DNA from 3 places in the Exiguobacterium sp. FSL W8-0210 genome. Region 2 is predicted to be linked to each of the others. Evidence: riboswitches for the same ligand, from Rfam matches in the RefSeq annotation. Region 2 holds a riboswitch; each other region holds the start of a gene.
What was found. A riboswitch is a leader RNA that binds a small molecule or an ion and turns the genes downstream of it on or off. The one in region 2 is predicted to bind thiamine pyrophosphate.

Region 1 (10,646 bases), 240 kb from region 2:
AACATCATCGATCGCTATGATTTAGGCGGCGTCATCTTGTTTGCTGAGAACGTCAGCGAAACCGAACAGACGACGAAACTCGTTCATGATCTGCAAGAAGTCGTCAAACAAGATGCTAGCAACGATATTCCACTCTTCGTCACGATCGACCAAGAAGGTGGAATCGTTACTCGGCTCGGAACAGGGACGAACTTACCTGGCAACATGGCGTTAGGTGCGACCCGCAGTAGCACATATGCCAATGATGCCGGTCATATCATCGGTTCCGAACTGCGTGCGCTCGGCATCAATGTCAACTTTGGTCCGGTTCTCGACGTCAACAGCAATCCTGGAAATCCTGTCATTGGTGTCCGCTCGTTCTCGAGTGATCCGGAGCTCGTCGGCACACTCGGTTCCGCTCTAATGAAGGGAATTCAGTCTGAAGGTGTCGCGGCGACTGCCAAACACTTCCCGGGTCACGGCGATACGGCGACCGATTCCCACTATGGATTACCGGTCGTTGACCGATCCCTGCAGGAGCTAGAACAAGTCGAGCTCGTACCGTTCAAGCGAGCTATTGCTGAAGACATCGATATGATCATGACAGGACACATCGGGATGCCGCAAATCGAACCTGAAGTCGTCACGTCGACAAATGGTGCCTTCCCTTTACCTGCGACGTTATCGGATGATGTCATCACGGGCGTACTGCGCGAAAAACTTGGCTACGATGGCATCGTCATCACAGACGCGTTGAACATGCAGGCGATCGCCGACAACTTCACGGAATCAGAAGCCGTCTTAAAGACGTTTGACGCTGGAGTCGACATCGCGCTCATGCCGACGATCCTTCGTTCCGAGCAAGATGTCACAAAGCTCGATCAGATTTTCAAGGATGTGATCGCAGCAGTCAAAGACGGTCGCCTTTCAGAGAAACGAATTGATCAATCGGTTGAACGAATCTTGACGCTAAAAGCAGAGCGTGGGATTTGGAACGGTACGACTGACACGACATCCCTAGCTGAAAAAATCGCGCACTCGAACCAAATCGTCGGCAGTCCCGAGCATAAAGCAAAAGAACGCGCGATGACGGAAGCCGCGGTCACACTCGTGAAAAATGATCAGCGGACGTTACCATTCAAACCGAAAAAGAATGCAAATGTTCTTGTGATCGCTCCTGCGACGGATCAAACGGACAGCATGAAAAAAACGATCGCGTCCCTACCGAAGAATCGGAACTGGCACGTGACGACAGCGAATTACTCAACTACTACGCTACCGCTCGACCAAAACCCGACATTACGGGCGCAACTCGATGCAGCAGATTACATCATCGTCGGTTCCAACGTCAACACGAGTGCTAAACTACTACCTACTGCACCAGAACAAGCGGTTCCGGCTTCGATCTTCCGCTATGCGAAACAAACGGATTCACCATCCGTCCTGCTCAGTCTCCGTAACCCATACGATGTCGCCGTTCAACCGGACGCACCGGCACACGTCCTCGTCTATGGCTTCAAAGGCGACCCGAACGGACCAGACTCCGAAGCAGGCAATCTGAAATCAGCGGGACCGAACCTGCCTGCAGGTATCCGAGCGATCTTCGGAACGTTCAAACCGCAAGGCACTTTACCGGTAGATGTGCCGGTCTTTCAGAACGGTGTCTTTACCGATCAACTGCATCTCGAATTCGGTGACGGCTTTAAAAACTGGAAAAAATGATGACGTGATACACCAAAAGACCGAAGCTCCTTAAAGGATGCCTCGGTCTTTTAACGATTGATACGGATATTCGGCTTCTTCTTTCGAACGCTTGTAGACACGATGAAGTGAATAAGTCAACGAAACATAGAGGATGACGACTAGGATAGTCGCGATGGAACTCCCCGTTGTAAAACCGAACTGAAGCAACCCCTGAAAATTCTGAATCGTAGCATATGTTCCGTACACCGCCATCAAGATGGGAATGATGTACCCAACAAATCTCACTTTTACTTTTCCGAGCACCTGTTGCACGACATATGCCGCGAGAATCACAAGTGCGATCACGATGATTTCCATTCCAATCCCAACTCTCACTAAATGGTATTCCTAATTCTACCATTTAGTGATTCAAGAAGATACCTCTCGTGCCGGAATCGTTTCGTAAACTGACGCAAACGTCTCTTCCGTCCACCCCATGTGCCAGAAGAGTAACTCATAGTAACAACTTGTCACGAAATGACGTTTCATTCGCTCGCGTTCCGCTGGGCTCGCTTGCTCCGCCAGCGCATCAAGCCGTGCAATCTGTTCAAAGACGACCTTTTCGAACCATTCCGAGCTATACGTGTCGATCCATTGCTGATAGATTTTTTCTTCCGGTGTACACGTCAGTAATTGTTGCCCGACTTCATAATACAACCAGTAACATGGCAAGATGGCAGCAATCGTCTCACCAAGCGTTCCTTCACTCGCATGATGCATGTGCGAGACGTACGCATATGCTGTCGGTGCCGGTTCAAATGCTTCAAGGTCTGCTGCCGTAATACCGAGCGGCTTAAAAAATGATTGATGTAAGCTCAGTTCTGCCTCGTAAGTCGAAGTAGCATGTTCGGCAAGTGTCGCGATCGTCGCGAAGTCGTCCGCTTTTGACGCTGCCTTCGCTTGAATCTTCGCAAAGTGTTTTAAGTAATAGGCATCCTGCATGACGTAATGCCGAAATTTCGAGAGTGGTAACGTCCCCTCTCCGATTCCTTGAACGAATGGGTGCGTAAAACTACTGTTCCAATACGCTTGTGCCGCTTGTTTGATTTCTTGTGTGAATGTCATGATCTCATCCTCCTCGTTTGGTATGAAACGAAAAAACACCACCCCGAAACACACGGGCATGGCGCAAGAAGAACAAGACTTGACGCCACTTCCCTCCGTAAGTACGAACTTAATCAGGTTCAAAGGGTCCGAACGTCTTCGTTCGTCTCAGTCAGCCTACCGACTCCCCTAGTGGTCATTATTCGATTCCCATCCACTATAGCATGCTGAAAATGGAAGTCAAGTTGTCCTCTTTTCGCTATACTATGGAGTGTCAGAAGACGGATGCCGTCTCCATCTACAGACCGATTCCGAACTTCTTTCGTTCTCGTACACTAACTTTAGTACCTGATACTATAATTTATTCTGTTACTTACAAATTGGAGGATTTCATTATGCATACACCAACAAAAATCATGGCGTCAGCCGTTATCGCTTCTGCTTTATTACTCCCAACAGCCGCATCCGCCGAACAAGTCGTCGATAAGACGATCGTCACACTCGGGGAGTCACTCGGCGCAAAGGATAAAGCATGGGTGCTTTCCCGTCTCAATGCACCGGAAGGCATCACGCCGATCATCGCAACCTCTGCTGACGAAGAAAAATATCTCGGGAAAAACATTCCACAGTCGCAAAAAGGTGGCAACATGTATTCTTCGGCTAAGATTGAACTGACGGAAAAAGGAGATGGACTTTCCGTCTCGACGGAGAACATCACATGGGTGACGAAGGATATGTATCTCAACGCTCTCGTCACAGCGGGTGTCAAAGATGCCGACATCACGATCACTTCTCCCTACAAGGTGACCGGGACATCGGCACTGACAGGAATCATGAAAGCGTACGATCAAACTTCCGCTGAGACGGGAATTAAGTTAAGTGACGAACGCAAGGATTTAGCACAGCAAGAATTATCGGTCACATCAGACGTCGGAAAAACGGTCGGCACGGATAAAGTCGCTGACTTAATGAATGAGATCAAGGCTGAGATCGCCAATCAAAAACCGGAAACCAAAGTCGAGATCGAAAACCTGATCGTCCAAGTCATTCAAAACAACAATATCCAGTTGTCTGACGCACAAATGGACCGGTTGACGAATCTATTCAATCAAATGGAGCAAGCGAACATCAACTGGGGACAAATCGAGAGTGGATTGAAAAATGCGGGACAAGACATCCACGCGTTCGCAACTTCAGAAGAAACGAAAGGATTTTTCGCTAAATTATTTGATGGACTCAGTGACTTCTTCAGTTCAATCGCGGGTGTGTTCAAATAATTCAGACTTCCTTAACTGACAAAAAAATAGTAAACTAGATGTATCTGAAACGAAAGGTGGTGTGAAAAGATGGACTTTGCCGCGTGCAAACACTGGTTGATGGAACAATTGTATCTGTTGCGCGCGATTTTTCATGAAATGGCGTTCTAAGGCACCCGTCTGTCCTTTTTTAAGAACTTCATGAATGAAAAATACTGCAAAGCGCATCTTTCACACGTTAGGGAGAGTGCTATTTGCGCTCTCCTTTTTTGATGCGCGCGAAAGGATCAATTGAATATGATGATTTGCGACATTCAACACCTGACAAAACAATTCGGAGGCGAGACGATCTTAGCGGATGTTTCCCTCTTCTTAAACGAACACGACCGTGTCGGTCTGATTGGACGAAACGGGAGTGGTAAGACGACATTACTCCGCTTGCTTGCTCGCCTTGAGCAACCGGACGGTGGTGTCATCTATCAAAAGAGCGGTTTGACGATCGGCTATTTGGAACAACTTCCTGTATATAGTGAGACGCTGACCGGACTCGACGTCCTTTGGACAGCGTTTGCAGAGACTCTCGTGATCCGTTCTCGGATGCAACAGTTGGAGCAAATGATGGCGACAGCACCAGAGAATCTTGATGCGTTACTCGCGCGATATGCGGAAGCGACGAATGCGTTCGAACAAAAGGATGGCTATCTACTCGACTCGAAGATCGAGCGCATGGTGAACGGGTTACACCTTCGTCCGTTACTCACTCGTCCTTTCCACCAGTTGAGCGGTGGTGAACAGACGAAGATTTGTCTCGGTCGCATGTTACTCATGGAGCCAAATCTGCTCATTCTTGACGAACCGACGAACCATCTCGATTTAGCTGCCGTGGAATGGCTGGAGCAGTTCTTACGGGACTACACAGGAACCATCCTGCTCGTCTCTCACGACCGGGTCTTCTTAGACGCCGTCGTCACCTCGATCGTTGAACTCGAGGACGGTGAACTGACAACCTATATAGGGAATTACAGCGCGTTCGTCGTCGAACGAGAACGTCGCTTGATGGAACAGTTCCACGCCTACCAAGAGCAACAGAAAAAAATAAAGAAAATGAAGGAAGCGATTCGTCGACTCCGGCAATGGGCAAACGAAGCGTCTCCACCGAGTGAGAAATTATTCCGTAAAGCAAAATCGATGGAACGGGCACTCGAGCGGATCGAACGGATTAAACGACCACAACTCGAAGCCAAAACCGCTGATGTCTCCTTCTCTTCCACTGATCACTCGAGCCAAGTCGTCTTTCGCGCTGAAGAACTCTCGTTTGCTTATGGAACCCGTCACATTTTTGATGACGTCTCGTTCGAGATCATGGCACAGGATCGGATCGCGATCGTCGGAACGAATGGGAGCGGGAAATCGACGTTGCTCTCACTGCTGCTTGACGAATTATCACCAGAGGCAGGCACACTCACGCGTGGACCATCGAATCGGATCGGTTACCTGTCCCAGCATGCCCATTTCGAGGAGGACGCGCGGTTAATCGACTGGTTTAGAGACCGGATTGCCGTTCCAGAAGCGGAAGCCCGCCATATCCTAGCCCGGTTCCTGTTCTTTGGACCAACTGTCTTTCGGTCCATTTTGTCACTGAGCGGAGGCGAACGTGTGCGATTGCAACTCGCCGTCCTCGTTCATTCGTCGGTCAATGTATTAATTCTCGACGAGCCGACGAATCATCTCGATATTGAATCAAGAGAGACGTTGGAAGAAGCACTCGAGAATTTTTCTGGAACATTGATTGCCGTCTCACACGACCGCTATTTCTTGAATCGGCTATTTCCGCAGATCCTGTGGCTCGAAAATGGTCTGACGCGTTATCATGGTACGTATACGTATGCTCAACAGAAGCGTGCTGAGTTCGCTACGTCTTCCTCACTCCACGTAACTCCTCAAAAACCAAAACGCTTGTCACAACATGAGTTAGAAGTGCAGATCGAGCGGCTTGAACAGAAATTAGCAAAACGTGAAAAACCGACCGATACCGTTTCTAAAAGCATCCAACAGCAACTCGATGACCTATACGAACAATTGCTACAGCATGGATGATTTAGCTTTACTTGCCTGTCACTCTCGATACCGAGAGTGGCAGTTTTTTCGTTCACCTACAATGTTTTTAACTCCTAACATTTAGCTAACTTTATTAAGTTTTAAAATTTTATTTTATTTTGTTGTTGCTTATTGTCTGAAAATTCGTATAATTTAGCGTATAGCTTTTATTATTCTTTGGGAGGAATACACCATCATGAACGCCATTCAGCAAGTCATTCAAGGAAGTGTCGATTACGCCAACAATATTTTATGGTCGTATGTATTGATCGCCGTATTGATTGGCGGCGGGATCTACTTCACGATCCGAACTGGCTTCATCCAATTCACGTACTTAAAAGAGATGTTCCGCGTCACGCTCGATAAAAGTGAACAAACAACAGACGATAAAGGAGAAAGCATCACTTCCCTCCAGTCATTCTTCATCGGTGCTGCGACTCGAATCGGTACGGGTAACCTTGCCGGTGTCACAATTGCTGTCACACTCGGCGGACCGGGTGCCGTCTTCTGGATGTGGATGGTCGCTCTTCTTGGTGGTGCGACGGCTCTCATCGAAAGTACACTGGCTCAAGTTTATAAAGTGCGCGATACGAAATCGAACGCGTACCGTGGTGGTCCTGCCTACTATATCGAAAAGGGCTTGAAGAACCGGGCTCTCGGAATCGTCTTTGCAATCTTGATTGCCGTTACATTCGGGCTTATTTTCAACTCCGTTCAATCGAACACGATTGCCGCTGCCTTTGACAATGCGTTCGGTATCAACACAGCTGTCGTCGGTGCTGCACTCGTCGTCTTGACGGGTCTCGTCATCTTTGGTGGTGTCCACCGTGTCGCGAAGTTCTCTGCAATCATCGTTCCTATCATGGCAGGTCTTTACTTGCTTGCTGCTCTTTATGTCGTCGTCACGAACCTGACGGAACTTCCTGGTGTGTTCGCAATGATCTTTAAAAGTGCTTTCGGAATCGAGCAAGCATTCGGTGGATCGGTCGGTGCTGCGATTTCACTCGGTGTCAAACGTGGATTGTTCTCAAACGAAGCCGGAATGGGGTCTGCTCCGAACGCTGCGGCAGCGGCTGAAGTCTCTCACCCAGCAAAACAAGGTTTCTTACAAACACTTGGTGTATTCCTTGATACGTTGATCGTCTGTACAGCGACAGCAACGATTATTCTCCTCAGTGATAGTTATGCTGCTGGAAATGGCGAAGGAATCGGCATGTTGCAAAACGCGCTCTCCGAAGAATTTGGTGCAATTGCCCCACCATTCATCGCACTCAGCGTCTTCTTGTTTGCTTTTAGTTCGATCGTTGGTAGTTACTACTACGGTGAGACGAACATCGAGTTCATCAAACAAAGTCCAGCAGCCGTCTTCGGTTTCCGGATTGCGACAATGGGCTTCGTCTTCATCGGATCTGTTCTCAGCCTCGGTATGGTATGGAGTTTTGCCGATCTCTTCATGGCAGGCATGACATTAATCAATATGACAGCGATCCTCCTCTTGAGCGGCATCGCTCTCAAAGTCATCAAAGATTATCAGGAACAACGGAAACAGGGACTCGATCCTGTCTTCTCAGCAAAAGCACTCGGGATCGAAAATACGGAGTGTTGGGACGTTGAAGAAGAAGCTCGTCCTGCGGCTGGCGAAGTGCCGCCATCACAATAAATCACTTCTGAGTTCGAACTTCAGCACCGAGTAAGCCATGCGCCTACTCGGTGTTTTTATTTGTAAAAAAGAATTTGGATTATGTTTTCATCGGACAGGGAAAAAGTCAACAGATTGCCCCGAAGGAGGAATTCATCTTGTCTCAAGCCATGTTGATCATCAACCCGTCTTCTGGAAAAGAACTCGGAAAAAAACACGCAACGCTTGCTGAGGAAACGCTTGCTACTCGCTTTGAAACCGTCGACGTTCGGTTCACGGAAAAAGAACACGATGCGACGGAATTTGCGCGTCATGCTGCCCAGTCTAATTACGACGCTGTCATCGCCATGGGAGGTGACGGAACGGTCAATGAAGTCATCACCGGAATTGCCGAACAACCGCATCGCCCAACGCTCGGAATCGTCCCACTCGGAACGGTAAATGACTTATCGCGCGCATTACACATTCCGACGGATCCGGAAGAGGCGATCCAGATTCTAGCTGACTCCCCTGCCCGACCGCTCGATATCGGTAAATATGATGACCATTACTTCATGAACGTCATCGCTGTTGGTCTGATTGCGGAAGCCGTCGAGGAGGTCAGTGTCGAACAAAAGACGTCACTCGGATCGGTCGCTTATTTCATTGAAGGTCTAAAAGCCTTCAAGGATCATAGCCCCTATCCGATTGAAATCAATTCTGCTGAGAAACAATTCGATGGAGAAGCGCACTTGTTGATCATCGCCTTAACGAATTCCGTTGGCGGGTTCGAATCCTTTGCAGAAGACGCAAAAGTCGATGACGGGTTGTTGCACGGTTTCATCATTACGAAGCTTGGATTCTTTGATGCGCTCCAAGCATTACCCAAACTCATCACGGGTGGATTATCAAAAGCAGATCAAATCGAACACTTCACGACGACACGTGTCGAAATTCGCTCGAAAGAAGAATTGCCGATTAATGCCGATGGGGATACAGCAGGTCATGTTCCCGTGACTGTCGAGGTACTCCCGCAACATTTAACTGTGTTTTCACCATCTTCTAATGAATAACAGTATAGGTTCATAGAAAAAAGAACTGACTCTTCGTCAGTTCTTTTTTACTTATTAATCCATTACAATATATGTTAACAAAGCGTAATTTTGAAACATATTTGAAATATTTTCGTGTTATTGACGATGCTATAATCATCTCAGGCGAAAAATCATTCTTTAAAATAAATAATTATACATAAAATCTTACAATTTTGTAATGATCAGTTCTGGCGCTTCAGATTTTTAAGGAGGAAATACACTCAATGAAACGTTTACTTACAACAATGACAATGGCAGCTTTGGTAGTTTCAGGTTTTGCAACAACGAGTGCTTCGAAAGTTGAAGCTGCAACGACATATAAAGTAAAGGTCATGGCAGACGGACTTCGTGTTCGTACAGGTCCATCAACAGCTTATAAAATCGTCGGTAGCGTCAATACAGGACAGACATTCAATTATCTTGGTGTTTCCGGTTCATGGACAAAAATTTCATACGGTGGCGCATCACGCTACGTTTCTTCTACATACGTAAAAAAATACAGCACAACGACTTCAACAAAAGCAACGACTGGCTTCTCGCGTCCAGCAAGCGGTCCAATCACGCAAGGATATGGTGCTGCAAGTGGAGTTTACGGTTATACGTTCCATAACGGTATCGATATCGGCGCTCCAACAGGTACACCTGTCTATGCATCAGCCGCTGGTAAAGTCATCACATCCCGTTATTACGGCGCATACGGAAATTACGTCATGATGACGCATACCGTCAACGGCATCCAATATACGACGGTGTATGCACACTTGAATAGTCGCTCCGTCTCAGTCGGACAGACGATTGCAAAAGGATCGAAAATCGGTACGATTGGTGCAACAGGTAACGCGTTTGGTGCGCATCTCCATTTTGAAATGCATCGTGGTCCTTACGTCTACAGCGGAACGTCTGCTGCAAACAGTGTCAATCCACTCAATTACTTCAACTAAGCTTGATTCACCGGACTTCTCCCCATGAGAAGTCCGGGTTTTGTGTTTCAGATGAAATCTCCTGACAGGAATGGTACGGTATGGTTATGAGTCTAATCCACAACGGAGGCGAAACACATGAAACGAACGATCTCCTTTCTTTTATCAGCGACGTTTGGTGTGACGTTACTTGCCGGATGTCAAGATCAGCCGACACCTGAAGAACGTCTTGATGCCTACATCAAACTTTGGGAAAAACAAGATTACGATAAGATGTATACGTACGCGAGTACGGCTACTAAAAAGGAATACGGAAAAAAAGAATTCATCGACCGGACAAAACAGTTGTCGAAATCGCTTGATATCAAAAAGTTATCCGTCGAACGGAAGAAAGCGAAGGAAGCAACGGATGACGAAAAAGCGTCCCTTCCCGTACGAATCTCCTTTGATACGGTTGCAGGAGCCGTTGCTTATGATAAACAAGTCCCGTTAACATTCGAGAAACAAGGAGAAACAGAAAACTGGTTCATTGACTGGGACTCTTCGTTTGTTCTAAAAGACTTTAAGAAAGAAGACAAGGTTCAGTTAGAAACCGTAGAAGGCAAACGTGGTGATTTACTCGACGCGAACGATAAACCGCTCGCGACCTCCGGTAAAGGGTATACTGTCGGAGCAACTGCAGGACAACTTAAAGATGTCGACCAAGTTGCCGAGTTGCTCGACCGCCCGACCTCATCGGTCGAAGATTCCTTAAAAGCAAGTTGGGTCAAGGATGGACAATTCGTTCCGCTCAAAACACTGACCGACGAAGCAACGGTTGAAAAATTGCGTGACATTCCTGGAATCAGCGTCAAGGAGACAGAAGTCCGAACGTATCCACTTGGTAAAGCAGCCT
Region 2 (10,646 bases):
AGAAGCCACGTCAGCGCTGCCCGGTCGACGTCTACTACATGCGCTTCGATCGTCACCGTCGAATTAATCGCTTCAAGCCGTGCTTTTGCGGCAATCGCTTTTGGTACGATGTGACGCGCATCGTCCTCGGTATAAAGCTGTTGTCGTTGTAGATTACTCCACTCGACATAATCGCGGTCGACGATTCGGACGACACCGACACCGGCGCGGACGAGTTGCTCTGCCGACGCCGTTCCGAGCGCTCCCATGCCGATGATCAGCACCTTCGCTGATGCCAAGCGTGCTTGTCCCGCTTCCCCGATCGGTTGAAATCGAGTTTGCCGTGAGTAACGGTTCATCGAATCAATCCACTCGTTGGACTACTCGCGACCGCATACTGTTTCTTCTCGATACGTCCCGCTTCGTAACCGAGGCGCCCTGCTTCGACAGCTAGTCGCATCGCACGCGCCATCTTGACCGGATCTTGGGCATGGGCGACAGCTGAGTTCAATAAGACACCATCCGCACCCAGTTCCATCGCATAGGCGACGTCGGTCGGTGAACCGATCCCGGCGTCGACGATGACCGGGACCGTCGTCTGCTCGATGATAAATCGCAAGTGGAGCGGATTGAGGATACCTTGTCCGGAACCGATTGGTGATGCAGCCGGCATGATGGCGTGACAACCGATTTCCTCGAGTCGTCGTGCGAGCACGACATCGTCTGACGTATACGGTAAGACGATGAAGCCTTCTTTGAGTAATTCTTCAGAAGCCCGTAACGTCTCGATTGGGTCCGGTAGTAACGTCTTATCGCAACCGATCACTTCGACCTTCACCATGTCACACATACCGGATGCCCGCGCAAGCTTTGCTAACCGAACAGCTTCCTCCGCCGTCTTAGCACCGGCCGTGTTCGGCAGTAAATCGTACTTCGCTAAATCAAGCGACTCCAAGAAATTCGCTTGTTGTTTGTCGAAGATGTCGAGCCGACGGACGGCGAACGTCAAGATTTGTGAAGCAGACGCATCGATTGCTTCTTGCTGTACGGTAGCATCCGTATATTTCCCTGTTCCGAGCAATAACCGTGATTCAAATGTCTTTTCTCCAATTTTCAGCATGTTTATCCTCCTCCTACGAAATGAACGATTTCAAATGTGTCATTGTCCCGAACGACTGTCTGACCGTACGCCATGCGATCGATGATTTGTCGATTCTGTTCGACGATGACGAGCTTTTCCCCTAAGCCGAGTTGCGTGAGCATGTCCTCGATCGTTTCAATCTGATCGATCGTGTGGTCATTGCCGTTAATCGTAATGTTCATCGGACTTCCTCCTTCTGAATCAACCGTAATGTATTTACCAAGACTTCCGCTGTCGCCGGTGCGAGTAATATGCCATGCCGATGATGCCCCGTCGCTAGGAAGATCCGACGGGATGAATCGGCGACTCCGATATATGGCAAGCCGGACACCGTTTGTGGCCGTACACCGGACCAGACTTCTTCGATGACCGCGTCACGAATCGGTGGATACAGTCGTTCTGCTGCTTGAAGCAACGACGTGACCCCTGCGACACTGACACCGACCGTCTCGTCGTGCGGCAGTTCGGTCGCACCGATCAAAATCCGACCGTCTGCTTTCGGAACGAGGTAGACGGCGTCGTCAAACAGGATCGAGCGTAACGGCTGACCCGCGAGACGGACGGCGAGACATTCTCCTTTGACTCCATATGTCGCAATCGAAATACCAGCTGTATCGAGCAAGGCTTGCGACCCGCGTCCGGCAGCGACCGTCACCGTTCGTCCGGTCCACGTTCCCGCATTCGACTCGACCCTGATGAAGTCATCGCTCTCTTCGATGCGTGTGACATCTACCTGTTCTTCAATCGATATACCACGTGCGTGTAAGGCATACATCAATGCAGTCGTCAGTCGTCGTGGATCGATTTGACCGACCATTGGAAACAGATGCTCGCGTCCTTTACGCTTTAACAAAAACGGTTGTTCCCGGTACCCACAATCGATGCCAGTCTCTCGCTCGAGGCGACGAGCAAGCAACGGATACAGACGACGACTTCGCGCGGCAAGTGCATGCAATTCCTCTCTGAGCTCGATGTCCGTCGCAAGCATCCCGGCAGCCGCGCGACTCGTTCCTTGTCCACCTGCTCCGCGTTCTAAGACGACGACGGATTCATTCTGACAGGCGAGACCGTAAGCAAGCGTCAAACCGATGACTCCACCGCCGATGATGATGTGATTCGTCATACCCGTACCCCCTGATAATGCTTGACGGCGGCGAGTGGATCCGATTGACCGAGAATACCCGATAAGACGGCGATTCCGGTTACACCGGTCGCTACGATTTCAGGCATGCGTTCTGGTGTGATCCCGCCAATTGCAATGACTGGTTTCGTCGTGAAGGTGACGACTTGCTTCAAGGCGTCAATACCTCGTGGTGGCATGTCCGGCTTCGACGCTGTCGGATAAATATGACCGTACAGCAGTCGGTCGGCTCCTTCCGCTTCTGCTGCCAGTGCCTCTGCTAGTGAATGGACCGATTTCCCGATGACGAGATTCGGAAAATGACGTCGCACATCGCGGACACGCAAGGAACGGCGCGTCAGCTGCACACCGATGCCGGCGACATGGGCGACGTCGACCCGGTCATGAACCGTTAACTGTTCAGGCGAATAACCATGCCCAAGGAGTGCTTCAATCAGATCAAGTAATTCTGCCGCCGATAAGTTCGGTTCACGTAGATGCAGCTGATTCGTATAGGGTTGAAGGGATTGAAAGGTCTTTATTTCGTCAAGCGGATTAATGGATCCCGTCGAAATCAGATGTAAACGCATCATGTTCTTCCTTTCCATACGAAAAAGGACCACTCCCGATGTTGAAAGGAGTGGTCCGAAAATGCGCTGAAGCGCTAAGGATATCTAGGGTTTCGAGCCACTTCCCTCCGCTAGTACGAACTAGATCAGGTTCAAAGGGTCCGGATACTTCCGTCTCAGTCTGCTGGGAGACTCCCCTAGTGTCTTTTCGTGTTTAATTGGCTTGCCCCATTAGTCTAGCATGAGTCGCTTTGCTTCGCTAGTCCTAGTTGAGCGCTTCCACTTGCTGAATCAGCTCCGATTTCGTCGGTCGCTGTTGCTCTTGGCTGTCGGCATACGTCTGCTTTAGCTTCAGGATGCGCATTACTTTAGCGTCGAGCATCTCCGGCGTCAGCGTTTTGTCTTTGACGGCTTGCATCACTTCGGCATGGACCTTTGTGTAAGCACCTGCCTCTGAAAACATTGCCATATCAGCTCCGTTGACGAGCGACTGACGTGCCGCTTCCGCGAGACCATATTGTTTCGTGATCGCTCCCATGACGAGATCATCCGTGATGATGACACCGTTGAATCCGAGTTGCTGACGCAAGAGGTCAGTCAAGATCGGCTTTGAGAGCGAGGATGGATGCTGATTGTCATACGCGGGATAGAGAATATGGGCAACCATCACCATCTCGGCGCCCTCTTGAATCGCTTCTTTAAACGGTAACAGTTCCGTCCGCTTCAATTCTTCCTTTGATGCCGTCACTTTCGGTAGCCCGACATGGGAATCAACACTCGTATTGCCGTGACCGGGAAAATGTTTGACGACTGGAATCGTTCCCGTCTCCTGCATCCCGTGCATCAGGGCCGTACCAAGCGTCGCGACGGTCTTCGGATCAGCACTTAACGCACGGTCGCCGATGATCGGATTGTTCGGATTACTGTTGACGTCAAGGACCGGCGCGAAGTCCATGTTGAAGCCATAAAAACGTGACAAATGTCCGAGCGTACGTCCGACGTCTTCCATTTTCACTTCATCTGCTCCTTGCGCCATCCGTTGACTCGTCGGTAAACGTAATCGTTGATCCGGTACCCGGCTGACGCGTCCGCCTTCTTCATCAATCCCGACGAAGGCATACGGTTTTTGGTTCGTCTCTTGAATCGCACGCGTGAACGTCAAGAGTTGCTCTTCCGACGTAATGTTTCCGCCGAGCAATAAGACCCCGCCAATCGCATGCGTCTGTAACAATTTCCGGTCAGCTGCTGAAAGTTCCGTGCCGGCGACTCCGATGTAGAGCAGTTGATCGATCTTTTCTGACGTCGACATCGCTTTAAGTTGATGCTTTAATCGTGCTTGTTGTTGTGCTTCCTTTGTCGGCTCAGGCTTTGGTTTCTTCGCCTCCGTCGGTTGCTTCGTTGCTGGTTGTGATGGTTTCGTTGGTTCCGTCGTCTCCTGCGCACACCCTGCAAGCAACAGACAACCGATTAGTACGGTTTTCTTCACAAAGGATCCTCGCTTCGCACACCATTGATCGAATAATAGACGGAAATCTCAGCGTTCAGGGATTGCGAGACCGAACAATATTTATCCTTTGATAACGAGATGGCGCGACGGACCTTATCTTCCGGGAGATCACCTTCGAGCCGGTAATGAATCGAGATCGACGTAAAACGCCGCGGATGGTCCTCTGCCCGTTCTCCTTCGATATCCATTTCGAAATGGGTGATCGTCAAGCGCATCTTCTCTAAAATCGAGACGATATCAATTCCAGTACAGCCGGCAACGGCATGTAGCAAGAGTTCGGTCGGTCGTGGTGCTTGGTTTTCACCACCGTTTTCGGGTGCTGCGTCCATCGCCAGATGATGCCCTGATTCCGTCTGTCCACTAAAGCCCATCTGTTTGTTCCATGTCACTGTCGCTTGCATCGTTTCCACTCCTTTGTCAGTAGTCTTCATCTGTAGTATACGCAAAAACAGCAAGCCTGGAAATTCTCACGCTATTTCGAATAATGGTTCTTTTCCCGAATTCTCGCTTTGCGATACCCGACGAAATCGTTTCATGCTATCCTGTTACTCATAGTTTCGCGCGCAAGCGCCAGAATTGAGGAATCATCCATGTCACCTACTACTCGTTTAAGTCGACGCGATTGGCTGTTGATCGCCACGTTGTCGCTCCTGACGTTCGTTCTCGGAACAAGCGAATTCGTCATCGTCGGGATCCTCGCTGAAATCTCCTCAGCCCTTGATATCACGATCGCAACAGCCGGTACGCTCGTCTCGGCATTTGCCATCTCCTTTGCGATTGGTACACCGATTGTCATGTCGCTGACCGGTCACTTGGAACGGCGTCGCCTGATTCTACGTCTGTTACTCGTTTGGGTCTTACTGAACCTTGCCAGTAGTTTTGCTCCAAGTTACGAAGTATTGCTCGCCACCCGCATCCTGACAGCCATCCTGACCGGTGTCTTGATCTCGCTCGCAATGGTCGTCGCAAGCGATGGCGTACCTGTTGCGAAGCGCGGTGTCGCCGTTTCGTTCATTTTCGGTGGTTTTACACTCGCGAACGTCCTTGGTGTTCCGATCGGTACGTTCATCGGTCAACACGCTGGCTTCGCAGCCACGTTTTGGCTGACGACCGTCATGGGAATGATTGCGTTCCTCGCTGTGTGGAAGATCGTTCCCGTCCAGCAATCGACGGGCTCCGGTTCAATCAAGGAGCAGCTTGGATTGCTCGCTAATCCACGGATCCTGATTGCCTTCTTCATTCCGTCGTTCGGCTTCGGGGCAACTTACGTCGTCTACACGTACCTCGTGCCGATCCTGCAAACGGAACTCGGCATCGCGAAGACATGGATTAGTCCGATCCTGCTCGCTTACGGCGTCGTCTCGATCTTCAGTAACATCCTTGCCGGCAAGATCGCTAGCAAAAATCCGATGGGACGCTTACGATTCGTCTTCGTCGTGCAAGCAATCGTCCTTGCTGCGTTATACATCACGACAGCATCCCTTCCGCTTGGTCTGTTCAACATCGCCTTGATGTCGTTGATGTCGATTTTACTGACGACTTCGACACAAATCTACTTGATTGACCTCGCCGAAAAGTTCAACCCGGAAGCAAAAGGACTCGCCGCTTCATTGATGCCGGTTGCGAGTAACGTCGGGATTGCTTTTGGTTCGGCACTCGGTGGCATCGTCTATGCGAACGGTCCGATGATGAACACGGCACTCGTCGGTGGACTAGTCGCGCTCGTCGCCGCTTTATTAACTGCAATCAGTCATCGTCTCGATCGACGGTCATGAAACCGTTACCTTACCCTTTTTTGTAACAGGTCGATGACGGTTCGATGACGTTATGATGATAGTCCCCATCTCACTGATGATTTTTCAGTATGATGGGGACTATGTTGTAGTAGAGGAATGTCTGAAAGTGAAAGCATTACACATCATCGGCATCAGTTTGTTGACGATCATCCGACTCTGGCTCGGAATCCAATGGTTCATCGCCGGGATTGGCAAGTACATCAATGGCTTCGATGCAAAACCGTTTCTCGAAGGAGCGCTCGCGAAGTCAACTGGCGAAGACGCACTCGTCAGTTCGTGGTACGCGACGTGGATCGAGCAACTCGCCTTACCAAACGTCGGGCTGATCAACGTATTGATTCCGTTCGCAGAACTCGTCGTCGGGATCTTGTTTATTCTCAGTCTATTGACGGTTCCTGCACTGGTCGTCGGGAGCATCATGAATCTCAATTACTTACTTGCTGGAACGATTGCGTTAAACCCGTTGTTCTTAGCTGCCTCAATCGTCTTACTTGCTGCAGGACGCTTTGCGTATCAAATCGGTATTGATCATTGGATCATGCACTGGTATCGTTCGTCGCAACAACCACATCCCCTCGACCGGATTCCGGTCTAACGAAAAAACTCTCCCAAACGCGGGAGAGTTATTTTTTTTGTTGCTCGAGAATCGTCTGCTGTGTCGGAACCCCGCCGACTGGGACTGTCCGCTCGAGGAACAGATAAGGTTTGCCATCAACTTCAAAACGACGGTCACCGAGATAACGCGCCGAATGCCCCTCCGTTGCAAGCTTTTGTTCGATTGCTGTGACATGTTCGTCGAGTGAATAATAGCGATCGTCGAACGTCAGCGTGATATTTTTCTTGCGGTATCCGAGTAAGAAATTGTAGTAGAACCAATACATGGCACCTGCGAAGACGACAAAAATCAAGAATTGCATGTGAGTTCCCCCTTTGTATAGTCTTTATACGTTGGAAGAAAACGGGAGGTTTCAAATAAGTGAATAAAATTTCTATATTTTACCTCAATCGCATATCGCTTAAAGATAACTCAACCTTCGCATTTTTATTCGAAATGTTTCCTTCATATTCAATATTTGCTGATGTCGGATTGAAAACCAATACTCTGTAATCATCATTTTTTAGCTGATAAGAAAAATAAATGCGTCCATTTTCCAAAATAGAGACCGGGAATCCACCTCCATCTGTGAATTTTTTACGATCAGGAAGTGGAACTTGATGTACTGTATATTTTTCCGACTCCATATCGAACGTATTCCAGCTTAACTGTGTCTCATCATTTTCATTTATCGTCACGATTAATTTGCCTTCATTTAAAATTCGAGTGTTAAAATCTTCTCCTTCCAGTTGTTTTAATCGTTTCGTCTTTTTTCCGTCTGTCATCAGCAGACGCTGCTGTTCAGTATCGGGGTTATTCTTAGGAAAATATGTTTGAGAATAAAGTAGTTGTCCTTTATAGAACGACTCAATGTATTCATTCTTCTTTAATTCGATTGGTAGTTGTTGTTTACGTACGCTATTATTTTTTAAGTCAATGACATAAATAAAACTTCTTTGGGTCTGCTCATCCATCGAATAGCGCTCCACATAAAGTAGATCTTCTGTTCGTTGAAAGGGTGAGTAGGCGTACTTTTTATTATTGACTTCTAAGGGAGTGCTCAATTGTTTTGTCGTCAATTTTTTAGTTTTAAGATCCCAATATTGCAAATCCCAGCTACCGTCTTTTTGACCTTTTAATCCGTAAGTTACGGAATCTTGCATGAGAGTATACGTTTCCTCTTGCATGAACTGTTTAAATGACCGTGGTGCTTCATCATTTATATAAACACGGTCGAGATACATATTATTTAGATAAGATGATTTTGATTCAGAGACTTGTCCATCTTTAATCGAGACTGAGAAGTCTGTTGGTTGACGCACTACATCGATTAAGTTGATTTGTAGATTTTGAAGAGTGCTTTGCTTCGGGCTACCGCTCTTTGTTTCAACTACTAATTCAGGTTTTTCTAAATTTAAGACGTATCCTACATAAAAAGCTAGTGATGCGACACTGATTAGTATAAAACCAATGAAATATTTATATGACCGCATATTATCCCCCTTAGACCGAGATTTTCCATTTCAGAAGTCGCAAACTTCTCCAACAAGCATAAATCATGTAGACAAAGACAAACCCGATGAATAAAGCGTCTTTTTCTGAACTTAGTAATAAATGTGTTTGATCCAAAAAATAAATACAGACGAACGCATACGATACAAAAATTGTCGTTTCAATCGCGACTCGAATCAATCCTTTTACTTTTCGATGTGACCGCTCCAACAAAACGAGCAAAAAGATTAAACAGACAATCATTGTAGAAATAAGGATGATAAAAATCATATTAGTTAAATTCGTCGTATAAAATTCTTCCAATGAACTACTGAATATATTCGTATTAGAACTTTTTTGATACTCCGCTTGGATTGACCAATCAAATAAATAAGATCCAGCCTTAAGAAAACACCATTGCAAACCAATAAAGCTAATCATGACCAGAAATACAGCAGTTAATTTTGAAAAGAAAATGCTATATCTTCGCCCTGGAAGCATTAATAGTCGATAGATGTATTTTGTTTCCCCAAGCCAATCACGATACCAAATTTGAAATGCGTAAATCACAACGAATACAATTCCTATCAAAGTCATAAATACGAAAAAAGATGTCGTATCTGCATAATCTAGCTTTCCGATTTGTTGAAGTGCCTCTGATAATGTCGCACGATTATTTTCCATGAAATTCTCGACTTTCCGCTCGTGGTACATGACTTGCGCAACAATGGATGCTAACTCAATCGCTGCCATCACAAGGACCGCAATTACATATACCTTAAAACTCCGCTTAATCTCTTCATTCGTCAATTGTATGTATTGTTTCATCGCTGATAGACCTCCCGCATCCGGTCCTGAACCGACTTCCCGTACAGTTCTCGCATCTCTTCTGTCTCATGTTCATCGATGATTCGACCGTCCTGTAAGAAGACGACCCGGTCGATCAAATGCTCGATTTCCTGAATTTCGTGTGTCGTCATCAGGATACCGCGCCCTTCCATGAAGTGGCTTGAGAATAATCCTGCAATCTGTTCTTTCGTAAACAAATCAATTCCGGCGAACGGTTCGTCGAGTAATAAGTACGGACGATCGAGAGCAAATCCAAGAATTAAGCTGACCTTCGCCTGGTTTCCTTTTGATAAGTCGGTAATCTTATCTGTTGAAAGTAGCTGGAAAATTCGCATCAATTCATTCGCAGTCTCCTGGTTCCAATCGGAATAATAATCCGCCATATATGTCAGCGCGTCACCGACCGTCATGTAACCGGGCATCGTCTGAATATCTGGAACGAAGGCGATCTTATTTCGATTGATCTCACCATCGACGAGAACTGTTCCCGCGTTGACTGGGACGAGACCTGCGATTGCCTTCAGGATCGTTGATTTCCCCTCACCGTTCAAACCGATCAGACACGTTAGTTGATCCATCGGAACCGAGAACGAGACTCCTTGAAGAACCGGTTTTTTTCCGTATTTCTTTTGTAAGCCATGGACTTCAAGCATCGATCTGCCTCCGTTCCGTTTCCTGATACACCGTCTCGATCTTCGAGACGACCTCATCGAGTGGGATTTGAATCGCTTTGACGGCATCGATGAATTCAGAGACGGCTTCTTCCAGCATCTCAGCACGTACTTTTTGGACAACTTGTGGATCGCGTGTAATCTTACTCGGGACATTCCGTTCTGTCGTAATCAATTGCTGCTCCTCCATCTCTTTATATGCTTTTTGTGCGGTATTCGGATTAATTCCGAGCTGTGCGGCGATTTCGCGGCGGGACGGGATCTCTTGCCCGCTTTGCAATTCCTCGGTCGCGATTCGTTGTTTGAACCAACGGACGACCTGCAGGTACACCGGACTTCTTTGGTCGAACTGCATCGGTAGACCTCCCTTTCCTGTATAATGTATTAAAACAATAATACACTTCTCTTCTGTATCATACTCACCATACAGTTTGACTGTCAAGATAGTTTTTTTGATTAGTCACGCAAAAACCGCCATCCTGCATTGGATGACGGCTTCGATGAATTGATTAATAGGGATTCGGATCTTCCTCTGGTGTATCGGGAATCTCGGTTGGTTCTGGGAACGTATCCGGTTCCGGCTGACGGACCGGGTCTTCCTGTGGCGCATCTGGCACCTCACTTGGTGGTGTCTGCGGTATCTCGTCCGGTTGATGATCCGGTTCGCGTTCTGGCACTTCATTCGGATTTTTCTTCATCTTGATCTCCCCCTTAAGACGTGATGTAATCGCCGCCATTGATATGAATCGTCTGACCCGTGATGTAACTTGAATCGCGAGAAGCCAGATAGACATAAGCAGGTGCATTTTCCGACGGTTGTCCCCGGCGTTTCATTAATGTGTCTTCCCCATGCGACTCGACTTTCTCCTTCGAGAACGTCGCCGGAATGAGTGGCGTCCAGATCGGACCGGGTGCGACCGCATTAACG
Region 3 (10,646 bases), on a different contig from region 2:
TCACCGGACCGATGCCAATCTTGAATGATAAAATCAAGTTCTTTGATACGATCCAAATTGGTTTCAAGCTCTTTCAAGTTTTCTGCTTTTCGACTCTTATTAAATCGAATAGAGTGTGTAAACTGACGCCAATGCCGTTTCGCGGGCATTGCTTCGTTTAACTGATACGAGTTAAGTCGTTCCTTTTGAAGTACAAAAGATAAATGATAAGCGAACGTTCCTTTTAATCGCTCAATCTGTTCTCCATAGATACTGATGATCTGTTGTTTCAATAAATCATCATAGACTTCCTCTGAGACGGTGACAGTGATTTGCGTGTCCCGCTTAACAGAAGAAGCATTACTAATTTTAACAGAGGAGAAGAGACCGAAGATCGAGAGGTCCCCTTCCTCATTTCTAACAGCTACGCGATAATAACCGAGTTTTACAAGACGTTGGGTTGTGAGGGTATAGCTTTTCCCGCTATCGTTTCCATAAATCTTCTTAACAAGTTTTGAGATTGGGAAGACGATCTTTCGACTCGTTTGAAACGTCACATCGCGATATGACAGAATTTCGTTAAAGACCTCAAAATCACGAGCATCAAGATCCGGGACTTTTCCGTCGAGTTCTGCAAGGAACTCGTTACTGACGAGAACCGATAAATTCGTCGGTATACCTTGTTTGTATTTAGGAACGACAGCGGAGAAGTCGTGGAGATCAAGAGATAAGTCCGTCAACATACCTTCTCCTTGATTGAACTTTTCCGTCGTATTTTTCATGCGATCAGCGATTCCAAAGAACGGTACCGTAATCGACGTAGAAGTCGCAACGTGTGCCTTTGGTTGCGAACGTTTCAATTCTTTTGCAACCTCTCCAATGACCATTAAAATATCAGTCCGCATTGTTGTCGTTTGCTGGTTCTTCGTTTTTTGTCCCCAATGCGGATACGTATGAATTAGCAAGTTATTATTTTCAGCCCATGCTTCAAGTTCCTGTATGTGTTCTTGCATCAATTTTTCAACACTATCAGCGGAGAACTTTCGCTGGAAACCTTCTTTTCCCGCAATGTCCCAATACTCAAGGTACATTTTATGAAGTCCTCGTAGTTCTTTCATCGGACCTTTGTTTTCAACATAGTTTTTTACGGCTGCTCGTACCCAGCGCCGTTTTAATTTTTTAAAGGAATAATAACGAAGCTTGGTATAAACATCTTCTTCATTTTGAAATTCATAAAATTCTTCATAAAGTTGATTGACATAGGCTTCGACATCAATGATATCGATGGAGATTAGTTGTTCGGTAACATCGTTCTCGAGCAGTGTCTTTGCTGCTTGAGAGACAACAAGTTGTCTATGTTGGACGGATGAGGTAGAGTCCATAATGCACGCCCCCTTAATTCGATATAGCTAGCATAGCATGTCTGAAGTGAAGTGGGGAAATTAGATAAAAAGCGTGCGCCGGCGCACGCTTTTTGAAAAATGATATCGATTTAGATCTATCTTACAGTGTCTAAACTTTAGAGCGTTTGCCCGTTATCAATCAAGAAGACTTGTCCCGTAATGGACGATTGTGTCAACTGGAATAGAATAGCCTCCGCGATATCCTTCGGTGTGGAGATTCTCTTTAAGGGAAGGTTACCTACTAAACCATGCATTCGTTCCTCATTACCAGCCCACCAACGCGTGGCGACCGCTCCCGGAGAGATACAATTAACGCGAATGTCAGGTGCGAGTGAGATAGCAAGTGAGCGTGTCATCGTATGAGTGGCTGATTTTGTGGTGCATAGGGAAAGAAAGAACCGATACCGTACGATCTCCAAGTTGACGATTGCATCTTCGAATTGTTTTTCATGTGTGGGATGACAGTCTCTAAGAAAGGGAAAGTACCTTTTATGTTAACTGCAATGAAGAGACTCCATACTTCTTCCGTTACCTGATTCAAAGGAGTTTGAGAAGTGATGCTTACGTTGCTCACTAAAAATTAATCCTCCCAAACATAGAGATGGTATAGGAGATTACATCTAAAACCTTACGCTTTTGCGAAACATCAGCCCGATAAGTATAAATTGGGAAAACATAAAGTAGATAAGGTTTCACGTGAAATAAAACAATATGTACTGTGAAGAAACCTTTTAAAGAAAAATGAGTTGATCGATTAGAGAATAAATTGGTTGATGGAACACGGATGAAATGAAATTACTCCTCCGATTTTTATTCTTAGGATATAGTTCGTGTATCTTAAAGTCTTACCATGAATCATATAAATAAAAAAGTGTGCGCCGGCGCACACTTTTTTGCTTTAAAACAGAATTTCTAATTGATTGCTAAGTATTAGTACGCCACTTCATGTTGTAACTGTCGTGTCTTCATACCAAAAAAGAGAATAATCCATCATGAGTGAAGTTTCATTTTGTTGTCTAAGCATGGTAGTGATATTACCTAAATGGTACGTCCCATGGTTAGATACGTGTAAGAAAATTTCTTCATAGGTTGTTTGACGTGGACCTGACCAAGGATAATTTACATCTATCATCACAGTGAGATCTGAGTTTTCGTTTAAGAAGGTTTGATACTTTAATGCTACATTTTTAAATGCCATTTTGAATTCTTCAATTGTATAGGCATCAGTAAGCGGTAATTGACTCATCGCATCCTGTAATGCTTGTTGAAAATCTACTTTTTCTAGAATTTGAATCCACATGGTATCAACAGCAAGAATATGGCTGAGGGTTTTAGCAATAGTAGGATAAGAGCTTTTGATCTCCTTTTTTAAAACTTCTTTCGGCAATTTAGCTAGATGATCTAAGATCACTCTCATTGCCCATTCATGATAAGAAACCATCGTTTTTCCAGCGTTCATTCAAATCGCTCCTTTAGTTGTAATAGTAATCGTTATCTAACTACGTTTAGTATAAAAAAGGATATATGACAACTGACTGTCATATATCCTCATATAAATTCAATATTTTTTTAGCTTCATTTTTTAAGACATCTTGTAAGTATAAAGGTTGAATGACTACTACGCCTGATCGGAAACTTAACAATATGTTAATGAGCCATTCTGCATGCAATGGTGGAGGTAACATCAATGTCATTGTGATACTACCATCTTCTTTTTGCGTCATCGAGTGATGTTGAAAATGATTTAATACTAAGTGAATGGATTGAGGATGGACACGTAAAATGACACGCTCTTTTGGAGGGAAAACTACTGGTAGCTCCTTGGGTAAACGATGAGTATCCTTAATAGGAGTTGTTAGTCTCTCAAGGTTGAGTATATATGAGACTTTAAACTCGCGATAGTCGTTTCTTAAATGGCAATAAGCGTATAGATACCACGTTCGGAACTTATATTATAGTGAAAGCGGATCTACCTCTCGAGTAGTCTGTTCATTTTGAGAGCTAATATACTGGAAACAAATGCGTGTTAATTCTTTAATGCTTTTTTGAAGATTGATTAAAAAAGAGGGATCGACTGAGAAGTGAGTTAAATCAATATGTAGATGATTCTTTTGTTCTTCTGATGTGAGAATGGACAGACGATCAACAGTCTTTTTAAGATCGTGATCATTTAATTGGTTCGATAAATTTTTGACTAAAGACAATACCTCAAGCATAGAAGAAGCGTCTAAAAACGTTTTATCCCATTTGTAATTCTCTATAATACCGAATCCACCGTTTGTTCCATGGTACGAAGTAATAGGAATACCAGCTGGACTAATGGTTTCGATATCTCGATAAATTGTTCTCTGAGAGACATTTAATTCTTCAGCTAGTTGTGAAGCAGAAATGGTAGAGCGATGAAGTAGCTTAAATATAATAGTTAGTAAACGTTCAAGTTTCAATGGAATCTCCTTTACGTTAAACACGACGGAAGTTTTTATGTATATCTATAAAGTGTAAATGATTTCATCTTAATTAATAATTGAAACGCATTTAGTATCATTAAAAATAAAATACAATAACAAAAAGTATGCGCGGGCGCATACTTTTTGTTATTTCACTTACCACACTATCAGTTAAGAAATTTAATCATTTATTTAATCTTAAGTAGATCTACCAATTGTCATGCGCGAGAAAATTCATACACACTTGTCAATTCCAATCACATGCATTTCCATCGTTATCGCGGTCTAAATCATGGGGATCAACTGCAGGACCTCCGGCAGCTATATAAAAATCTTGAGCGGCTTGGGCGCTGGAAAAATCACCACAGTCGCGATCTGCTCCAGAAGGGTCGTATTCAAAATCAGTTGCTACTTCTGTATTTACTTCATCAACGTATTCCTCATCAGATATACTCTCATCTTCATTTATCACTTCACTATTTGCTAAAGAGGCTTCGAGTTCGTCGATTTTCTCTTCTGCAACAATGCGTTTCGTCTCTTCTTTATTGAGTTTATTCTCTAAGGTAGTACGTTTGTCTGCTTCCTCCTTATAGCTTTCAACGGTTTGCAAACGTAACTCTTTTTCTTGTGCTAACTCCTCTTTCAATTTTTTCGTTTCTTGTTGTTGCTCTTTTAGTTTAAATTGCGTGTCTTTTAAAGATGTTTCTAACTCCTTTGACTCTATCTTTAATGATTCCAACATCTTTGTTTCCTTGGTAGAAGACCCGGCTTCTATTTTTTGAGGCTCATTTATTCTGTCTACCATATAGATAGAAATTGCAAAAGCAATGAATACGCCTAGCCAAACGGCAAAGGTTGGGTACTTCACTGGATTTCGAAACCTTGGTTTAAAGTAAAAGTATAGACCAACTGCTGAGATCAATAAGCCAATGAGACTCCAAAAGGTGATAGTGAAGAGTAAAAGATAGACAATAGCAATTACGACGAGAAATAATACTTTTCGGATGTTCATAAGTTCAGCTCCTTTAAAAATATTTGTATTTTTATTGTACATATTTATAAGGGAAAATTGATTAGGAATTTATAGTTCTTTTCTAAAAAATCGCTTATAACGCTCGAGTACTAATTTGAATAAAATATAAGCAATTACTGATCAAATATAATTGATAATTTTTAAGAGAATAGACGTACACCAATCTAAGCGAATTAAAAATAATCAGAAAAGGTTGTATGTCGTAGTCGATACAAATAGGACTGTATAAGGAAATTTGACATAATGAGTTAGAAGAAAAAGATTGATTAATTGCTTAGATGATGAGAAAGGCATTTACCGTATCAAAGCACTTATCTCTTACGCAATTGTGAAGAACTCCAATGATATTATGGAAAAGAAAATGAATTGTTGATTGATTTGGTACGTTTTTATTCAAAAAGCAATAAAAGCATTAAATAGAGCACGTATAAATTTAAGACGAAAAAAGTAAGGTAATCAACACGAAGAGAGAAGACGACATACATACTACTTAATGGCTCTCATACGATGATTAAGCAAGATAAGCTTACTATATTGCAGACATCAATGATTCGGACTTTTAGGTCACGTAATTGATCTGCAAAATCGAATCGCTCATATATTAAGACATTATCAAAGAAAAAACGATAATTAGGATTGTCTAGTATAAGATATGACCGTAACAAAGCAATCCGGATAAGATCATAAACCTATTTTTACGCTCGATCTTTAAAGAAATACTATTAACAAATCACACTCATCATTATTAACAGATGTATAAGACGACTAAAGTGAAGGTAATTTAAATAGAATCACTAGGGGTGTTATTAAACTGAGATGAGGAGCGACTCAAACCCTTTGTACCTGAACTAGGTAGTACTAGCGTAGAGAAGTGTAAACCCTAATGAACAAACAGAGACAATAATGTCGCTCTTTGCTATGTGATTGTTTAGACGTGCACAACTTTCCATTTAGAGAGTTGCGTTTTTTGTTTACTACTTCACTATTAAGTTGCAAAAATTGATAGGGTAGCGGACAGGAATGACCAGAACAGTGTTAATGACGGGAAGTAGTCAAGACTCTAGGGCGACGATTGCAAGGATGTTAGTGAAAATGGATTTAAATGATGATTAATTACTTTAAAAGCAAAGATGCGGCACAAAGGCGTGTGAGCGAACTAGGAGTAGAGAATGCACTTGCCTTGTATGCAGATGTCATGAAGCGGGAAGATATTGAGAGCATGATGCAATCCGCAACAGCACATTATGGTCAAATCAATGTTGTTATTAATGATGCATTAGTAGAATTCAAATTTGATCCAGTTTCTCAAAAATCTTTCATCGATTTGCAATAGGAGGACTACTAGAAACAATTGGATGCAACGTTAAAAACGGCGCTTCACATCATTTAAAATTTTCTTCCACAATTATGGAACGACATAACGGTAGTATCATTAGCATTAGAACAAACCTCTATCAAAACCCAGTAGTTCCTCATCATGAATACTTAACAGCAAAAAGCAGGTCTAATTAGTTTTACACGCAACCTGGTCGCAGAACTAGGTCAATACGGTATAAACGTGAATGTCGTCTCCGGCGGATTGTTGAAACTTACGGATGCTAGTGCTGTGACAACCGCTGAAGTATTCGATTTAATTGATCAATCGAAACTGTTGAAAAAAGTGACTACCCCAGAAGAAGTAGCACAAATGGTTGCCTTTATGGCATCAGAAGCAGCGTCTGGGTTTAACGGTCAAAACGTAACGGTCAATGGTGGATTAACGATGAATTGAAGCGGGCGTTTTAAAAGATTCTCAGCTTGTAAGAGAAGGGATTCGTGAACAGAAGATGACGAATAGAAATCAGTTAATATCGGCGTTTTATTATATGAATGTGGTCATCCCCAAGCCACATGGTTAATGGCTGATTCCGCGATTAAAGAGATCGGAGAGAGCCGCTATTATTAGCGTTTGGCTCAGATAGCGGCAGCTAGATGTTTGAATGAAGTATTTTTTGCGGATAATCATTCCTTTCCGGCTAATAATGCAACTGATTTACCTGCTTTTTGGTTGGATCCTTTGATCAATTTAACTGTTATTTCTCAAGTGGCGGATCATATTGGATTAGTCTCCACGATATCGAGTACGTTTTCCAATCCATATATGGCAACAAGACAACTCCTAAGTCTTGAACATCTGACGAAGGAACGAGTAAGCTAGAACTTAGTGACCTTGATGAAATACCGGGAAGCATCGACCTATGATATGAATGCACTTTCTATGAGAAAAAATAATATAAAAAGACGTAAAAATTAGTGACTTTAACTTTAATAGAGAGGCTATTCTTATGATGGAATCAAGCCAATTTTCTTTAAGATTAATTAGCTAACAGTTTTAACAATCTTGTGAGAACCCAAGCTATTCGGTGTATCGTAACATGTTTCATCGTAATTTTTTAACTTCGTAATTTCAAATGAAAATTAGTAGCCATATGAGTTTTGAAATGATGCGGCTCGATAGAAATAGAAGAAAATTTTACTAGTTTAAAAATTATCTAAGAAAAAAGATTAGACGATATATTTAAAAGCAGACAAAGAGTGTAAATCAAAAAAATTAATATAGTATATACAAAGCGCTAAAAAGTACTTGGATGAAAATCAATTAATAAGTATTATTAAAGTAACTTTATACAAAAAATCTAAATTTAATAATTTTTTGTATAAACTCATATAAAGTTAAGTGGAGATTTAAATTTTCGTAATTATCTATTCAATACTATAAAATAATGTTGAAATATAATCTTATTTAATAGGGATAATATAGTGATTTTTTATAATGTTGGATGAAGGAGAAATGATTTGTGATCAGAAACAGTAGTTTTTTTTATAAAAATTTAGACAAAAGTAATTCGGAAGTTGATATTTTTATAAATCGTATAAATAAATATTCAGTAGAAAATCAATTTCAAATTTATGTATTAGACAAGCCAGTAATGGAAAAAGAAACAGATTATGATACAAGTAATATTATGATTTTACTAAGCCCTTCTCATACTATTAGTCTTATTAGTTTGAATAATAATAAAGACACTGATGAAGTTGAAGAAATATTCGAATATTTAATACAGGATATAGGCTTTACTGCTAAAAAGTTTAAATATAATAGTGTAATAGGAAGATCAAATAGATGGGAAAAATACTTTAAAAAATATAATTTTAGTGAAATACAAAATATAGATACAACAGAAAAGATATCACATTTTTTTGACTCGAAGAAATACATCCAACCTGAAGAAAAACGAGTGATTGATTTAATAATATCGTTAATTACAGGTAGTATTAATGATATTGATGCAGTTGGAAAAACTGTACCAGAGACTTTGTTGCAGAAAATTAGGCAAAAAATTGTATTATTTGATGGAGATCAAACAAGGTTTATCTATGAAGAATTAAATCAGGATATTGTTAAAATTCAAGGTTTGGCTGGTACGGGAAAAACTGAACTGTTGTTACATAGGTTAAAAGAGCTATATACAGAAAATGATACAAATAAAATAGCCTTCACTTGTCATAATATTACGCTTGCAAATAAATTGAAGTCACGTGTTCCGGAATTCTTTGATTTTATGAAAGTAGATGAGCAAATTAAGTGGAATGAACGTCTATGGGTGTTTCATGGATGGGGATCATTAAATAATAAAAATAATTTAGGACTCTACGGATTAATATGTAATATTTATGGCTTACCATTTTTTAATGTAAAGGATGTAAGAGAAGGTAAATTTCAGCGTGCGTGTCAACAAAGTTTAAGTTTTTTAAAAGAGATGATAGAAAATGGTGAAGAAATCAATCCTTATTTTGACTATATTTTAATTGATGAAGCTCAAGATTTTCCTGATGAGTTTATTGAATTGTGTAAAATGGTTACATCTAAAACGGTATACTTAGCGGGAGATATATTTCAAGATATTTTTGAAATGCAAGAATTAGCATCTGAACCGGACTTTTCATTAAATAAAGTGTACAGGACACATCCTAAAAATTTAATGTTTGCTCACGCTGTTGGGATGGGGTTATTTGAAAATCCTACTATTAATTGGTTGGAAAAAAGTGGGTGGGATGCATGCGGATATTTAGTAAATAATAATGGTCGAAATTACAATTTGACCAGAGAAAAAGTTCTTCGATTCCAAGAAATGGATATGGATGGTTTGGAATGTACAAAAATAATACCAACAACGGATATTTTGGAAAGCATTCTTAATGTAATTAAAGAAATTGTAGAAATACATAATGATGTTATTCCGGATGACATAGCTATTATTTTTACAAATAATAAATTATCACAAAATGACTATGATTTTATAACTTATGTACAAGCACGTATTTTTGAGAACTTTAACTGGAACTCAAGTGTTACTTACAAGGATAAAAGAGTAGAAAAAGGAAAAATTACTATTTCCAATAAAAACAATATTAAAGGGCTAGAATTTCCTTTTGTAATTTGTGTAGCTAATCATCAAATTACAAGGAATTTTGCGGAAAGAAATACCTTTTATATGTCTTTAACAAGATCCTTCTTAACATCTTATCTAGTGGTTCAAGAAATAAATAATCTAGAAATTATAGATATTTTTAAAACGGGATTAGAAACGATACAAAATACGGATGCAATTAATACTATTGAACCGACGGAAAATGAAAAGGCACTACAAAGAAGATTACTAAGGGAAATTAAACAACCTAAGAAATCGCAGTATGAAGTTTTACATGAAATTTTTGAAAAATTGAATTTAGAATTTAATGACCAAAATCGTATTCAAGCAGCAATAAGCATGTTAAACACCCCAACTACAAAATATGAAACTTTGGAAAATTTAGTAAAATCTATGTTGGAGGCTTAAAATGCTTAAAAACTCGTATATAATTAGTAATTTCGAAAATTTAGATAAAATGGTTCGATCAAGATTAAAGAGTAAAGCTCAAGTCATCCATATACTGGTTGTTACTTTAAAAGTAATTTTAACTGACCTGAATCCTGTAGACACAGGAATAGGAAGTTTTGCTATTAGAGATAAGGGATCGACGAGAAGAATGTATTTTACTATTCAGGATGAAGAAAATAAGGTTTTAAAACATTTCTCTATTATATTTCCGTTTAATATTTCAATAAAAGGTGAACAAACATATTTCTTTCTTAATAACAGAGAAATAGTTATTGACCTATATGTGTTAGAAATCTTGTCAACTTTGTGTAAAAATAAATGGTTTTCAGATCTTAATGAAGATAATCACGATATAGTAGATTTTATTTACATGTATGATGATTTACTAAGAGAGTTTAATATTTCGAAAGAGATGGAATCAGATTTATGGTCAGTAATTAAGTTTTTAATGACATTTGAACCTTGTTACATTAGATACGATTATGATTTAATAAATGAAAAAGAAGATCATCCGTTACATCATGTTGACGTTAACTATTCAGATATCGGAACATTTAAATTAGGATTTAATGAATCAATTCAAATATTAGAAAGACTAAAGCTTGATGAGTTTGAAGATATTTTATTGAATGGAAAATCTAGGTTGGAAAATTGTTACAAATTGACATAATAGTTAAGTTAACTGGTTTATGTAGCCTTGAGCTGAGCCCTAGAGTTTGGAGACTTTAATAAAAGCACCTTTAACACTTTAAGCTGCTATAAGATGGCTTCGGTATTGTATCGGAGTCATCTTTTGTATTTTCCATTGTCTTCGTTCGCAATAGTAATAATTAATGTAAGCATCGACCATGACACTGACCTC

Region 1: linked by a shared signal. The riboswitch ahead of tenA (thiaminase II) and the one ahead of MKY22_RS06340 (thiamine phosphate synthase) in region 2 are both predicted to bind thiamine pyrophosphate.
Region 3: linked by a shared signal. The riboswitch ahead of MKY22_RS16300 (3-oxoacyl-ACP reductase) and the one ahead of MKY22_RS06340 (thiamine phosphate synthase) in region 2 are both predicted to bind thiamine pyrophosphate.

What each region holds. Positions count from the first base shown of each region.
Region 1 is NZ_JBBOUK010000001.1:989,376-1,000,021, reverse strand. Features, by position in the region: gene MKY22_RS05150 (glycoside hydrolase family 3 protein) at 1-1,701, shown strand, start outside; gene MKY22_RS05145 (hypothetical protein) at 1,732-2,040, opposite strand; gene tenA (thiaminase II) at 2,092-2,787, opposite strand; TPP riboswitch at 2,861-2,967, opposite strand; gene MKY22_RS05135 (DUF1002 domain-containing protein) at 3,162-4,043, shown strand; gene MKY22_RS05130 (hypothetical protein) at 4,020-4,250, opposite strand; gene abc-f (ribosomal protection-like ABC-F family protein) at 4,323-6,119, shown strand; gene MKY22_RS05120 (alanine/glycine:cation symporter family protein) at 6,316-7,779, shown strand; gene MKY22_RS05115 (diacylglycerol/lipid kinase family protein) at 7,917-8,810, shown strand; gene MKY22_RS05110 (peptidoglycan DD-metalloendopeptidase family protein) at 9,056-9,772, shown strand; gene MKY22_RS05105 (penicillin-binding transpeptidase domain-containing protein) at 9,890-10,646, shown strand, end outside.
Region 2 is NZ_JBBOUK010000001.1:1,225,090-1,235,735, reverse strand. Features, by position in the region: gene MKY22_RS06360 (ThiF family adenylyltransferase) at 1-338, opposite strand, end outside; gene MKY22_RS06355 (thiazole synthase) at 335-1,099, opposite strand; gene thiS (sulfur carrier protein ThiS) at 1,102-1,302, opposite strand; gene MKY22_RS06345 (FAD-dependent oxidoreductase) at 1,299-2,243, opposite strand; gene MKY22_RS06340 (thiamine phosphate synthase) at 2,240-2,833, opposite strand; TPP riboswitch at 2,916-3,018, opposite strand; gene nagZ (beta-N-acetylhexosaminidase) at 3,075-4,295, opposite strand; gene MKY22_RS06330 (OsmC family protein) at 4,292-4,717, opposite strand; gene MKY22_RS06325 (MFS transporter) at 4,907-6,091, shown strand; gene MKY22_RS06320 (DoxX family membrane protein) at 6,219-6,707, shown strand; gene MKY22_RS06315 (hypothetical protein) at 6,736-7,029, opposite strand; gene MKY22_RS06310 (hypothetical protein) at 7,109-8,200, opposite strand; gene MKY22_RS06305 (hypothetical protein) at 8,211-9,026, opposite strand; gene MKY22_RS06300 (ATP-binding cassette domain-containing protein) at 9,023-9,700, opposite strand; gene MKY22_RS06295 (GntR family transcriptional regulator) at 9,693-10,073, opposite strand; gene MKY22_RS06290 (hypothetical protein) at 10,228-10,416, opposite strand; gene MKY22_RS06285 (SDR family oxidoreductase) at 10,430-10,646, opposite strand, start outside.
Region 3 is NZ_JBBOUK010000002.1:31,546-42,191, forward strand. Features, by position in the region: gene MKY22_RS16270 (hypothetical protein) at 1-1,361, opposite strand, end outside; gene MKY22_RS16275 (SDR family oxidoreductase) at 1,499-1,738, opposite strand; gene MKY22_RS16280 (hypothetical protein) at 1,735-1,956, opposite strand; gene MKY22_RS16285 (DinB family protein) at 2,326-2,841, opposite strand; gene MKY22_RS17390 (hypothetical protein) at 2,921-3,259, opposite strand; partial or broken gene MKY22_RS17395 (WYL domain-containing protein) at 3,257-3,319, opposite strand; gene MKY22_RS16290 (helix-turn-helix transcriptional regulator) at 3,335-3,826, opposite strand; gene MKY22_RS16295 (excalibur calcium-binding domain-containing protein) at 4,077-4,841, opposite strand; TPP riboswitch at 5,649-5,749, shown strand; partial or broken gene MKY22_RS16300 (3-oxoacyl-ACP reductase) at 5,883-6,633, shown strand; gene MKY22_RS16310 (DEAD/DEAH box helicase) at 7,700-9,742, shown strand; gene MKY22_RS16315 (hypothetical protein) at 9,744-10,454, shown strand; gene MKY22_RS17400 (IS3 family transposase) at 10,533-10,646, opposite strand, start outside.